2 regions of the Paenibacillus sp. FSL R5-0527 genome follow, and region 1 is predicted to be linked to the other one. Evidence: riboswitches for the same ligand, from Rfam matches in the RefSeq annotation. Region 1 holds a riboswitch; the other holds the start of a gene.

Region 1 (7,270 bases):
GTTTGCTAATCCTAACTTTGTTATCGTTGCAATGACGAACCATTCGGCTTTTTACGCCACGCTAAGCGAACAAACTCAGGAATCGGCCGTCATTACGATTTCCAGGCTGAAGGAAAGCCATGTCCACTACGGCTTCGTCATGTGGATTGCCATCGGAAACGCGCATTAGAGTGTAGGGCCGATAAGATCGTAGCAGGGCCGCCGAGTTTATTCGGCGGCTTTTTGCCGTGCCAGCCGGGCGGGGATTTATTCCTGTCTGTGCCTTATTCGTAGTGGGACTGACGGCATGGGCTGCGTATGCAGCGATGGGCCGTATCCATTGGAAAAATCCAATAGATTGACGGAAATCAAACACAATTTTGAACTCACATTGGAAGTATCCAATAAACTTCGCTTAAATCGCCCATTTTGCACCTTGCCGAGTCTCATCTATTGGAAAGTATCCAATCAAGCCTCCATATTTACGATTGAATTTCCATTTTAATTGGATATATCCAATGAGGTTTCGCCGGGGCTGTTTGTGGCTTCGCTGATCCGCCCTGAATCCGCCCTGAATCCGTCCTGAATCCGTCCTGAAGCTCCTGAAGCTGTCCCTGAAGTTCCTTAAAACTGCCCGGAACTGCGTCGGATTACCTAAGGCCTGGCCGTGATTCCGGCTGGAAAAACGGCTGCATATTTCGCCGGTCAATCGGGCTTTCTCACGGCTCAGACCGGCCGTTTTTAGTATTTACACAGCCTGCTCAGGCGTGTTAGTATGAAACCAACTAAAAAATAGCAAAGACTAGAAGGGCAAACTTGCCGAAAGACAAGGACGCAAAGCCACGGGCCTAAAGTACCAGCAACAGCTACGGCAGCCGGGTTTCTATAGTTGGATAGGCGTCCTCTCTTTCTTCGGGTTCTCTTTCTTCGCTAGAAGGTTCATGAAGAAGGAGTTTTTTTATGTCTGAAATTTGTCGAAAAAGCATCAATAATGTCGAATTATGTAAAACGGGGAGATAGTTTATGGCAGAACGAGAAAATAGCGATCCGTTATTAGAGGTCTATCTTCACGAAAATTCGCAGCTGCTCGAGCAGTTGGAACAGATCATCCTGGAATGCGAAGAGCTTAACGCTTTTCCGTCCGCCGCCATCCACGACATTTTCCGCATTATGCACACGATCAAAGGCTCCTCCACGATGATGAATTTCGATAACATCGCGGCTTTGTCGCACATCATGGAAGATCTGTTTGCGTTTATCCGCGAACATCAGCCCCGCTTGGCCGATTGCACGGCGTTGTCCGAGCTGGTGCTGCAGGGCGGCGATTTCATTAAGCTTGAGCTGTATAAGATCAGGCAGGGCGATTCTCCTGACGGGGACGCATCTTCGCTGAAAAGCAGCATTACCGGATATTTGGAAGAACTAAAAGCCGCACAGCATCCCGGGCCGGCTGTTTCCCCTCTTCGAGGCCCCGAGACCGGCAAACGTCAGGACGGTGAGGATTCCGCTTCCGGGGCTCATTTAAAAGCCGTTCTTTATTTTGATGACGATTACAACATGGAGAATGTTCGGGCATATCAAGTCGTTCACAGCCTGCAGGAAATGACCGAGCAATTCGCCTACTGGCCCGAGGACATTGCCGAAAATCCCGAAACAGCCTCGCTCATAAGAGAGCAGGGCTTCCAAATTCTGTTCCGGAACGGCGAATCCGCGGACACGGTAGCTGCTTACCTGTCGCAGGCGCCATCCTTAAAGCATTTGGAAATGATCAATTTGCCGGAACAAAGCCGGGCAGAGCCTGAGGCTGAGACGGCCGCCGCGGCAGAGACGCTTCAGCCGATACCCGAAGCGGAAGCGCGAACAGGAGAGTCTACGGCGGCACATTCTGCAGCGCACGCTGCAGCACTTTCTACGGACGCTGCACCAGCCTCCCCTTCCGAGCCGGGCGCCGCCGAACCCTCCCAGGTGCCGGGAGCGGCTGCCCGCACTTCGCAGGCGCCGGAGGCCAAAACGCAGGATATTGCCAGAGCTAATGCCTCGCAGCATTCCAGTTTCATCAGCGTGAATTTGGCCAAGCTCGACGAGTTGATGGACCTGGTCGGCGAGCTCGTCATCGCCGAATCGATGGTCACGCAAAACCCGGAATTGGCCGGACTGGAGCTTGAACAGTTTCAGAAGGCCGCTCGGCATCTGCGGAAGATCACCGGCGAAATCCAAGACAAGGTCATGTCGATCCGCATGGTGCCGCTGGTTAATACGTTCCAAAAAATGAACCGCATCGTACGGGATATGTGCAGAAAACAGGATAAGTCAGTCCGGCTGGAACTGCTTGGCGAGGATACGGAAGTGGACAAAAACATCATCGAGCACATCTCCGATCCGATCATGCACCTTGTGCGGAACGCGATCGACCACGGCATCGAAACGCCGGAGGAACGCTTGGCGGCAGGTAAGGAAGAATCCGCGACGTTGACCCTTGAAGCGAAAAACGTCGGCAACGAGGTATTCATTATCGTGCGCGACGACGGCAGGGGGCTGAACAAAGCGAAAATTTTACAGCGCGCCCGCGAGCGGCAAATGCTGTTCAAGGACGAGTCGGAGATGAGCGACCGCGAGATTTACAACTTGATCTTTCTCCCCGGCTTCTCCACGAAAGAGGTCATTACCGAGTATAGCGGGCGAGGGGTCGGCATGGATGTCGTGATGCGCAATATCGAAAGCGTCGGCGGGAATGTGTCGGTGGACAGCGCGGCAGGCGAAGGAACGACGATTACGATCCGCATTCCGCTGACGCTGGCGATTATCGACGGCATGAACGTGAAGGTGGGGAAAGCGAGATACACAATCCCGACGACGGCGATCAAGGAATCATTCCGCGCCGCCCCCGGCAGCGTGGTCACCGATCCCGACGGCAACGAAATGGTCATGGTGCGCGGGCAGTGCTACGGCGTACTGCGCCTTTACGAACGGTATAAGGTCAAGACCGAGATTACCGCGATGGAAGACGGGATTTTGATCATGGTGGAGCAGGACGGCACGCCGTTTTGCGTTTTTGCCGACGAATTGCTCGGGCAGCAGCAGGTTGTGGTCAAGAGCTTGCCGGCGTATATCCGTAAAATTCGGAACATCGGGGGCTTGGCTGGCTGCACGATGCTCGGGGACGGAAGCATCAGCCTGATCCTCGATGTCGGGGGACTCGTCAAGGCATCGGCATCATAGGACAACCAAGCAAAGGAGAGGGAGACATGGCGAATCAAGAGGCAAGCCTGCCGCTGGAGCAGGACGACGACACGCAGAAAGGAAAGTTCCTCACGTTTATGATCGGGAGCGATGTTTACGGCATCGAAATCAAATTCGTCACCGAAATCATCGGCATCCAGGCGATTACCGAGGTGCCGGAGTTGCCGGAGCATATCCGCGGCATCATCAATTTGCGCGGCAAAATCATTCCGGTCATGGACGTGAGGCTGCGCTTCAAAAAGCCGTTCCGGGAGTATAACGACCGGACCTGCATCATCGTCGTGGATATGAAGGACATTTCGATCGGGCTGATCGTCGACAGTGTCGCCGAGGTCGTCACGATTGCGGAAGAGGATATCGTTCCTCCGCCGGAGATCAAAAGCGGCAGCCAGCAAGGTTTTATCAAAGGGGTCGGAAAAGTCGGCGGCGAAGTCAAGCTGCTGCTGGACGGCGACAAGCTGCTTCATCATGATGAAGCGGAAAATTTAAGTCAACTGTAAACGAAAACCGCAACGGGGGTTATGGAAAATGATGAAGCTAACGATCAAAGCAAGATTAATCCTGTCCTTTAGTCTTTTGGTTCTCTCCCTGGTCGGCCTCGGAGTGTATTCGATCAATTCGTTAAACCAAGTGAATCAGCAGTCCACGGTCATCAGCGATACATGGCTCCCGGCGATGGATGCGGCCCATGTCATGAACACGGCCACTTCCGATTACCGGACCACCGAATTGCGGATTATTTTGGCGGAGAACGACCCGCAGGGATTGAAAGAGATGAAAGAGCGTTTAAATAATAAAGTCCAGGAATTGCAGCAGCTGATGACCGGTTACGAGGAGCGGACCCAAAACGACGAAGAGGCCGCCCGGCTGTATAACGTGTTTAAACAGGAGTGGGCCGGTTATTTGCAGATCAGCGACCAAATCATCGGATTGGTCGATCAGCATAAAGAGGCCGAAGCGCTGGAGCTCATGAGCGGAACCTCCGAGAAGGAATTCGATCAGGCTTCAAACGCTTTGCTCGATTTGGTGAAATACAATCAAACGAATTCGCAAAAAGCGAGCGATGATGGTGATAAAGCTTACGCCGGCACGATCACCATCCTGACTACACTTATTATCGTCATCACGCTGATCGCCATCGGCCTGGCTTTCCTGATCGTCCTCGGCATCACGAAGCCGATCCGCAAGCTGTCCGAAGCGGCCGAGGAAATGGCGCTGGGCAATGTAAACATCAACGTGGAGACGAAGAGCAAGGACGAGATCGGTCAATTGATGCAGTCGTTTGCCCGCATGATCGCCAGCATCCGCGAGCAGGCCCAGGCGGTAGAGATGGTGGCGAGCGGGGATCTGACCGTGCAGGTGAGAGTAAGATCGGAAAACGACCTCATGGGTAAAAAAATTCAAGAAATGATCGAACGCAACAACGAGATATTGACCAGCATCAATACGGCCGCGGACCAGGTGGCTTCCGGCTCGAAACAGGTGTCCGATTCCAGCATCGCGCTGTCGCAAGGGGCCACCGAGCAAGCCAGCTCGGTCGAGGAACTAACCGCCTCGCTGGAGGAGATATCCTCGCAGACAAAGCTGAACGCGCAAAACGCGAACGAAGCGAACAAGCTCGCGGCCGACTCGAAAAACAGCGCGCTCCAGGGCAACGAGCAGATGAAGGACATGCTGGCGGCGATGCGCGAAATCAACGACGCTTCCAGCAACATTTCGAAAATCATCAAAGTCATCGACGAAATTGCTTTCCAGACGAACATTTTGGCGCTTAACGCCGCCGTGGAAGCCGCCCGGGCCGGCCAGCACGGCAAAGGCTTCGCCGTCGTGGCGGAGGAGGTCCGCAACCTCGCGGCCCGCTCGGCGAACGCGGCCAAGGAAACGACGGATATGATCGAAGGCTCGATCGACAAAGTGCAGGAAGGCACGAGAATCGCCGACCAGACGGCCGCAGCGCTGCAGTCGATCGTGGGCGACATCGAAAAGGTGGCCAACCTGGTTGGCGATATCGCGATGGCCTCGACGGAGCAGGCGGCCGCGATCACGCAAATCAACCAAGGCATCTCGCAGGTGTCCCAGGTCATCCAAACCAACTCGGCGACCTCGGAGGAAAGCGCCGCCGCCAGCGAGGAGCTGTCCAGCCAGGCGGCTCTCCTGAAGCAGCAGGTTGCGCAGTTTAAGCTGAAGCGCAGCGGGTACGGAGGTTTTGCGGGATACAACGGCAGCCTTGAGGAATTGAATCCCGAAGTGCTTCGCGTCCTGGAAAACATGGGTCCAAAAGAGCGGAATCACGAGCCCTCCGGCGCTTCCGCGGCGCCCAAGATTCTCCTTAGCGACTCGGAATTCGGTAAATATTGAGGTATGATCCGCATTACGAACCAGGAGTTTCGGCAGCTGTCGGATTACATCCGGCTCCATTACGGGATTCATCTCAAGGAAGAGAAGCAGGCGCTGGTGATGGGCAGGCTGAACAACGTATTGATGAGCAAAAACTTCACCAGCTTTAAGGCCTATTTCGAATATATCGTCTCCGACCGAACCGGAGAGGCGGTCATGACGCTGGTGGACAAAATCACGACGAACCACACGTTTTTTATGCGGGAAAACGATCATTTTCAGTTTTTTCGCGACAAGGTGCTCCCTTACCTGGAAGCCACGGTGAAGGACAAGGACCTCCGCGTTTGGAGCGCGGGGTGCTCCTCGGGGGAGGAACCCTATACGCTGGCGATGCTGATGAATGAATATTTTGCCCGGAACAAGCCGCTGTGGGATTCGCAGGTGCTGGCGACCGATATTTCGCGGCAAATTTTGGACAAAGCGCAGAGAGGCGTTTACGCCAATGAAGATATCGCCGTTCTTCCTCCCGCCTGGCGAATGAAATATTTCACCGGGGTGGATCAACTGCACAGCGTCGTATCCGATAAATTAAAAAAAGAGGTTATTTTCCGCAAATTCAATTTGATGGAGCCGGCGTTTCCGTTTAAGCGGAAGTTTCACGTCATTTTTTGCCGGAACGTCATGATCTATTTCGATGCGCCTACCAAGCAGGCTTTGGTGGACAAGTTTTACAGGCATTTGGAGCCGGGCGGCTATTTGTTCATCGGCCATTCCGAATCGCTGCAGCGGGAAACGACGCCGTTCAAATACGTGATGCCCGCAGTTTATCGTAAAGAATAAGATTTGTGAAAATGAGGAGATCGTATGGGAGTGCCCAGGAAATTGCGCGTGCTGATCGTTGATGACTCCATGATGTACCGGGAAGTGCTCTCCCTGGGGCTTTCGTCGGATCCGAATATCGAGATTGTCGGAAAAGCGGTTGATCCGTTCGACGCCCGCGACCAAATCGTCAGCCTTCGCCCGGACGTGATGATTTGCGACGTGGAAATGCCGAAGATGAACGGGATCGAATTTATCCGCCGCCTGCTTCCGCAATACGCTTTGCCCGTCATCGTGGTGAGCACGATCAGCGACGCCGTGTTTGAGGCCATGAACGCCGGGGCCGTCGATTTTGTCGGCAAGCCGGATCCCCGGTCGCCCAGGAGCGTGGAGCTGTTTATCCGGGAATTGATTGAGAAGGTGAAGATCGCCGCCGTCACGAATGTTTCGCGGCCCGGGTTCCGCCCCGCCGGAACCGGCAACATCCCGGAGCAGACGTTCAACTCCGACCGCATTATAGCCATCGGCGCATCAACAGGGGGGACGGAGGCCATTTCGTATATTTTGAAACAGTTGCCTTCGACGTTTCCGGGCATGGTGATCGTACAGCATATCCCGCCGTTGTTTTCCAAAATGTTTGCCGACCGCTTGAATCACAGCACGAAATTTACGGTCAAGGAGGCGGAATCGGGGGATATCGTGGAACCGGGAAAAGTGCTGATCGCGCCCGGAGACCGGCATATGCGCCTTCGCAAGCTGGGCGGCCGGTTCAAGGTCGAATGCTTCGAAGGCGATAAGATCAACGGGCATTGTCCGGCGATTGACGTGCTGTTCGAATCGGCGGCCAAGGAATGCGGCTCCCGGGCAGTTGGCGTGATTCTGACCGGCATGGGAT
Region 2 (7,270 bases), 200 kb from region 1:
CTCGAGATACTGCACTTCTACGCTCTGCTTATTAGCGACGTAGTAGAAGGTGTACTCGTTATTGCCCTCGGCTTTGATCGTGTACTCGGCAGTTTTGTTTTCCGGAGTGTAGCCCGGAATTTCGACAGCCGTTAGAGTTACTTTTTGCCCAGCGACACCTTTTACCGTAATTGATTGAGCGAGTTCCTTTTCTGTTCCCTGCTCCAAATAATGAACGGTAACTGTCCGTTCAACCGCTTCCTCATAACCAAACCAAACTGTCGGTGTCGGATTGGTAGCGGTAAGCCGGATGCTAACAGGATTTTCTCCTACCTTCAACTGATACCCGGCAATGTTTTTGGCCGATACGGAATATTCCGCAGCCCCGATCGGCAAAGCCTCATTCCCGTTTTGATCCTTGTAGTACTCGCTATAAAGCGATTCCGCGAATTCCGGCCCTTCCACTTCAACGCCTTCGGCATTGACAGGCTTGCCGCTCGCATTGACTTTATAGCCCTTCATGAGGATGGAACCGTTGCCGATGCTTACTTTCGGCACCTCAAAATCCTTCGAAACTTTCTCGCCCGTAACATTCGTATATTCGATTGTCGTTTTGCCGTTCGTAGGATAGAGGACATTAGAAACGGGGTTTTTGGATTGGTCCAAGACCACTTTGTAAGTTAATGTAGCAGGTTCACCTTCGGCGATATTGCCGACGTCCCAAGTAAATGTCTCGGTTGCGGCGTTCCAAGTTACCGTACCTTGCGATGCGGAATAATCCTGAGGACTGACTTGTTCGCCTTGTTTCTTGAGATTGAACATGTCTCCCATCGGATCAACGACTTTGGCATTTTGAGCCGCATAGGAAATCTTTCCGGCCATTTCGCGGAAAATCGTGTTCAATTCATCGCTGTTGGCAGGGAAGTAGCCTTCGCTTTGAATGTCTTTTAACACATTTATCGCGTTGCTGTTGTTTGAAACTTCCAAGCCTACCGAAAAGATCTTGAGCCCTGCATCTTTGGCGATTTTTGCTTCGGAAATGGTACCGATGCCGTTATCCTTGACTTGATAATTGTTAATGTTGTAGGTGTCGTTTTTACAGTTAAAACCAAAGATATTACAATCATAGTTTTTAAAAGTAAAATCTGCACCTGTCCCAAGGGTTTTTCCGTAATCAAAACTCGTAATCGAAAAGTTGTTGCTGCTGTTAGGCCAGTTGAATCCTTCAGCATGTGTTCCCTTGAAGCTGAATGTCGGTTCACCGTCGCTTAACAACACGATTATTTTGTTTTGCGCGATACTGTTCGCCAACAGGTCACTAGCTTTCTTCAAGCCCGCCTGGATATTCGTTCCGCCGGTCGGTTCAATACCTTCTATGGCATTTTTCAAAGCGTTCTTATTGCCAGCACCTTTAAAACCTGAGACAAGGGTAGAGGATTTATTAAATGAGACCACAGCGATTTGGGTGGAAGAGTTTGGTAACAGCAAATTATCCACAAATTTCTTTGCGGCATCTTTAGCGTTATCCATCTTCGATGGTGTAAACCATCCGCTTCGCTGGTCCATGCTCCCCGACTTATCGATGACCAGCACGATGTCCGAGCTTGTCCGGACGTTTTTTCCCTCAGCCTTGAGCGTAATTTCCCATTCGCCAGGGCTCCCTGTAGGTTGGGCGGTTTTGCTCAATTGAATGGCTCCGGGATTCGGCCAGACGGGGTCCCCCAAACTTGCGCCGAAGACGGACAGGGGGCTGGCAAAAAGCGAAAACATGCAAATCCAGGACAATATTATTTTTAACCCGCGTTTCATTGGTTCCTCCTCATTTTTTCATAGAATTCCTCCCTTTCAGGCACTAATTTTCTACCCTCCTTGCTTTGGGTATATTATATATCTCACGGAAAAATCCGTTGAGAACGAGGTGAAAATAAAAAAGGCTGCATAAACAATAGTATTCATTGTTATGCAGCCGGACGGTCATTAATTCGCTTGTCGAATTGTTAGACTCCAAGGCTTTGCGACCTAATCTTTCGATTAGTGTGCCGAATATTCGATTATAGTTAAAAAGACCTGCTCGTAGTAAAATATTACTAATATCCTATCAAACAATTTCAATATATTTCAAAAAAAAGCACTTGTCAACAATGTAATAGATAAAATAATCACAGTATAGACAATCCAATCTTCTAAAAAATGGGAAATATTCACAAAGAAAGGGCATACTTTTTTTGGGATATTATCGTAAAAAGACAAACGGTGTTCCTCTTTTTTCAATGGTTAAATAATTTCAAACATTAAATAGCAGAAATGACACAGAACTAGTGTAGCATTGTTATACAATAAAAGAAGCGCATGAAATTTTGGTTAAAGGAGCTCAAATGTATTGAACAAAAAGGCACTCCAGTTTGTAATAGGTATCATGATTTGTTCGGCGATTCTATCGGCTTGCGGGAATATAACAAGCGCGCCTGCTTCCACGGAAAAAACAAAAACAGAAGTTACTCAAACGAAAAATGAAACCAGCCCTGCAACTGATAATAGTAAGGGATCTCAAAAAACAATCAGTCTCGATGTCGATGGCGAGATTTATAAGGTGGCAGTAAAAGACGAAAATGCGGAGAAATATACCTTTGCCGTTAAAACACCCAAAGGAATGGTCTGGATTCCTGCGCCTACGCTAGAGCAGCGTCCTGATACGGAAAGTTATCCAGAGTACTATCCTACCGAGCCTTTTAGTATATATCTAAGTAATGCAAAAGATAATACGCTGGATATCAACACATCGACGAAACTTCTAACCCTCCCCCTCAAAGATGGCGAAGCCGATGTCGAAGTTGATGACTTATTTGCCGTAAACGATACGATTTTATATCATACCGTTTCCGATTTTCGTGGTGGCGCTCAGCCTCTAAGACAACAATTATGGGCAATGAATGTTAATGATCCAAGCAGCAACAAGGTCATCGAAGAATTTCATGCCTCTGGAGGCAGATTTTATCATTATACAATAGATAATTCGGAAGGTTTGTACGTGGGCGTTTACACTACGCCAGGCAATCCGGATGGGAGTTACACCAATGAAGCATTTGTCTATAACACCAAAACCGGTCAGAAAGAGATACTTAGGGATTTCGAATTCGATAGCGGGGAAATTCAATTTACTTATGAAGGAAAAAAACATTTATACGAACTGACAATAAAGTAAAAATAGAAAGTGCGTCGTGAATATTCACGACGCACTTTCTAATGAACATATCGATTCGCCATTAAACATTATAACGTTTATCCAAAAGAGGCGAGTAAAGTGAAAGAAAGATTCGTTCTCCGCCATCTTAAACGGGGGACCGGAGAAAAGATCGACGTCGTGGACGGAAAAATAGAATGGGGTGGGAGACGGTTTCGCCAGCGGGATCATCCACGGCGAGCTGGAGGGCTTCGCCAGCAGGATCATCCACGAGGGCTTCGCCCCTGTGCAAACCGTCCGGTTTGCGGCCGCAGCGGGGATACTGGCGCATACCGTGCCGGGCGACACCCCAATGGCGGCGGAGGCGGAAATCCACCGGGGGATGGAGCAATCCTCCCCGGGGATGTGGAAAGGTAGGTAAACAGGGTCGTGAGTTTGCCTGTAAAGATAGACCGTTATATTTGCAAATTAAAAACATCATCAAGGAGCGGATTCTCCACGGCGTTTACCCGCTGGGGACGAAATCCCCTCCGAGCAGCAGCTTGAGCAGGAGTTTGCAGTAAGCAAGATTACTGTCCGCGGGGCGATTCAGGAGCTCGTTCAGGAGTTTTACGATGCATAAGAAACGCCTGCGCGCCAGTGTACGGCGTTCACTTATTCCAATAAAGGCTGTCCTGGCAGGGGTTCCAATCCGCTTCTGGAGAGCCGGGGGACATTACTTTTGTCGGCTCGCGCTTTTTTGCTGGCACCGTGCGAACGGAGGGGACCAAATGCAAAAATGCATTTGATTTTTCCGCAAACCGCCATTTTCGAGCAAGCGAAATGCAAAAATGCATTTGATTTACAGCCGTTCGATAAAAAAGTCTCTTTTGACCGGATATGAACTGCACATTTGCATTTGAACCCCCCGTTTCGAGGAGTTTCGACGAAAATCGCCTGCACTTTTGCAGTTCGTAGCAGTTCGTAGCAGGTTCGCAGCAGTTCGCAGCAGTTCGCAGCAGTTCGCATACCGCTCTAGTCTCTTCTTTATCCCCGTCTATCCCCCATACCCAACGTAAGAGAACAACTTTTCTTCGGCTTATCCTGCGCCCCCACTTGATGGTTTAGCGGACAAATCCGTCGCTACGGTTTAGTGGACTACTCCGATTCTGCGTTTTACCGCACACTTCCGCTGCTCAACGCTCGGAACGCTCATCGCGCTTTTACTTTTCCGGTGCTCAACGCCCGTCCCGTTTTTGCTTTTCCGCGTCCCGGTAGGCGCTGGGCGATTGGCCGGTCACTTTTTTGAACAGCATGGAAAAATACTTGTCATTCCCATACCCGACGCGGGAAGCGATTTCATGGATTGGCGCGTCGCTATCCGACAGCAGGCGTTTGGCCTCTTCGATGCGACGGGTGATCAGGTAGTTGACGGGCGAATCGCCCAGTTCCTTTTTGAACAGGTGGGATAAATAATGCTGGCTGACGTACAGCGTGTCGGCGATTTCTTTTAACGTGATGCTGCGGGTGTAGTTTTTATCGATAAATTGCTTGGTCCGGACCGTGATTTCGTTTTTGTCCTTGAGCGGGTCAAACGGATGTTTGACGTCGACGATCCGGTACAGGAGCGTAATGAGCGACATCAACAGGTTGTTGCTGAGCGTTTCGTAGCCCAGTACCTGTGAATCGCACTCCTGCAGCATTTCGGACAGGCAGCTTTCCACTTTGTAGGCGTATTTTTCGCATGGAATGACCGGTTCCACGTACGCGGGAAGCAGCTGCCCTTGCGGGACGCCTTCGATATGCACGTTATTCAAGCCGCAGTAAATCAATTTGAACGGTTCCGGGCTCAGCGAGCGTTCCTCGTGCGGTACGCCGGCGTTGTATACGGCCACGTCCCCGGGGCGAACCTCGTACGTTTTGCCCGCGATCCGGAATTCTCCGGCACCTTCCACAATATAAATAATTTCGCAAAAATCATGGATCTGCGGCGGGGCGTAAAATCGGCGCTCATCGACGACTTGGCCGGCGAACAGCAGCTCGGGCGTTTTTTTGAAGCGAAAACGGTCGCTTTTGCGATGCGGAATTTCGATTTTCGGCACGCTAGGGTTCCTCCCCCACGATCGGATGGATACGCCTATTATATCCCAAGCGGGTGAGGTTGGAAAAAAAAGCTGGACCGTAGGCTTCACATTTCAACAAGCCGATATGATCGGGAGGCGGTTTAAGGTTTTCGCGGTCTGCCTGGCCGGGCGTTCTGATTGGAAATCTCCAATGGAATCAGAAATGAAGTGGGGATGCAGCAGTTTGATTGGATTTTTCCAATAGATGAATCCCAGCATGGCGCAATACAGACGATTAGAGCGGAATCTATTGGATATTTCCAATGAGAGGTCAAAAAGTCGTTGGATATCTGGCAATCTATTGGATTTTTCCAATGAAGGATGGGGTAGCGACGGGCTGAGAGGATCACTAGTGTACGGAACGCGAAATTCTCGCTTGTGGCAGGCCGCATATTTTCAATGGATGCGCTATTTGGAAGCTATGCCGGGGCGGATGAACGGGGCTTGCGGGAGAGGTTCACTTTTTTGCGGTTTTGTGCTGCGAATAAGGCAATATAGTAGGTTCACGAAGCCGGTTAGCTCATTTTAAAATGAGACCATATTCCAAGGCCAAGGAGGCAGGACAGGTATGGTTGAAAACGATTACAGATGGAGAAACGGATTTCCGAAAATCGGCATTCGCCCAACGATTGACGGCAGACGGCGAGGAGTCCGCGAATCGCTTGAGGAACAGACGATGAACCTGGCCAAGGCGGTTGCGCGCCTGCTCAGCGCCGAGCTGCGTTATCCGAACGGCCGGCCGGTGGAATGCGTCATTGCCGACACATGTATCGGCGGGGTAGCGGAAGCGGCGGCCGCGGCAAAAAAATTCAAGCAAGCCGAAGTCGGCCTGTCAATCACGGTGACCCCTTGCTGGTGTTATGGCACGGAAACGATGGATACCGACCCGCTGATTCCGAAAGCGGTGTGGGGCTTTAACGGCACCGGGCGGCCGGGGGCGGTCTATCTGGCGGCGGTCTTGTCCGCGCACGCGCAAAAAGGGCTGCCGGCGTTCGGCATTTACGGGGAAGACGTGCAGGACGAAGGCGACGACCGGATTCCGGACGATGTGCAGGAGAAGCTGCTGCGTTTTGCCCGCAGCGGGTTGGCGGCGGCGATGATGCGTGATCAGGCCTATCTCTCGATGGGATCGGTATCGATGGGCATCGCGGGTTCGATGGTGAACGACTCCTTTTTCCAGGAATATCTGGGCATGCGGAACGAATACGTTGACATGAGCGAATTTACGCGCCGGATCGAAGAGGAGATTTTTGACCCCGAGGAATACAAGCGGGCGCTGGACTGGGTGAAAAACAACTGCCAGGAAGGGCCGGACAACAACCCGGAGCATCTGCAAACGTCCCGCGAGCGCAAGGATCGGGAATGGGAAACGGTCGTCAAAATGACGCTGATCGCGCGCGATCTGATGATCGGCAATCCGCGCCTGGCCGAGCTGGGCTTTGAGGAGGAAGCGCAGGGTCATCATGCGATCGCCTCCGGATTCCAGGGGCAGCGCCAGTGGACGGATCATTTTCCGAACGGGGATTTTATGGAGACGCTGCTGAATTCGTCGTTTGATTGGAACGGAACGCGTTCTCCTTATGTAGTGGCCACGGAAAACGACAGCTTAAACGGCGTCGGCATGCTGTTCGGGTACCTGCTGACCAATACGGCGCAGATTTTTGCCGACGTGCGCACGTACTGGAGCCCTTCCTCCGTGGAACGGGTGACCGGCTATAAGCTGGAAGGCCGCGCGGCGGGCGGCATTTTGCATTTGATCAATTCGGGCTCGGCGGCGCTGGACGGCACCGGCGAACAGACGAAAAACGGCGCGCCCGCGATCAAACCGTACTGGGAAATCAGCGCGGAAGAAGTCGAACGCATGCTCAAAGCAACGCAGTGGCGCCCGGCTTCGGTGGAATATTTTCGCGGCGGCGGGTTCTCGACCGATTATTTAACCCGCGGCGGCATGCCGATGACGATGGCGCGGCTCAATCTGGTGAAGGGGCTCGGCCCGGTGCTGCAAATC

What was found. Region 1 has a riboswitch for cyclic di-GMP ahead of NYE69_RS26670 (chemotaxis protein CheA). Riboswitches for the same ligand answer to the same signal wherever they lie in the genome.
Region 2: another riboswitch for cyclic di-GMP. It lies ahead of NYE69_RS25750 (S-layer homology domain-containing protein); the one in region 1 lies ahead of NYE69_RS26670 (chemotaxis protein CheA).

Annotation. Positions count from the first base shown of each region.
Region 1 covers NZ_JBBOYI010000001.1:5,996,676-6,003,945, reverse strand. The annotation lists gene NYE69_RS26675 (WIAG-tail domain) at 1-169, shown strand, start outside; cyclic di-GMP riboswitch class I at 779-867, shown strand; gene NYE69_RS26670 (chemotaxis protein CheA) at 1,003-3,198, shown strand; gene NYE69_RS26665 (chemotaxis protein CheW) at 3,225-3,719, shown strand; gene NYE69_RS26660 (methyl-accepting chemotaxis protein) at 3,748-5,577, shown strand; gene NYE69_RS26655 (CheR family methyltransferase) at 5,581-6,396, shown strand; gene NYE69_RS26650 (protein-glutamate methylesterase/protein-glutamine glutaminase) at 6,427-7,270, shown strand, end outside.
Region 2 covers NZ_JBBOYI010000001.1:5,797,589-5,804,858, reverse strand. The annotation lists gene NYE69_RS25750 (S-layer homology domain-containing protein) at 1-1,788, opposite strand, end outside; cyclic di-GMP riboswitch class I at 1,938-2,030, opposite strand; gene NYE69_RS25745 (hypothetical protein) at 2,360-3,181, shown strand; gene NYE69_RS25740 (hypothetical protein) at 3,363-3,581, shown strand; partial or broken gene NYE69_RS25735 (GntR family transcriptional regulator) at 3,622-3,773, shown strand; gene NYE69_RS25730 (AraC family transcriptional regulator) at 4,378-5,241, opposite strand; gene NYE69_RS25725 (L-fucose isomerase) at 5,831-7,270, shown strand, end outside.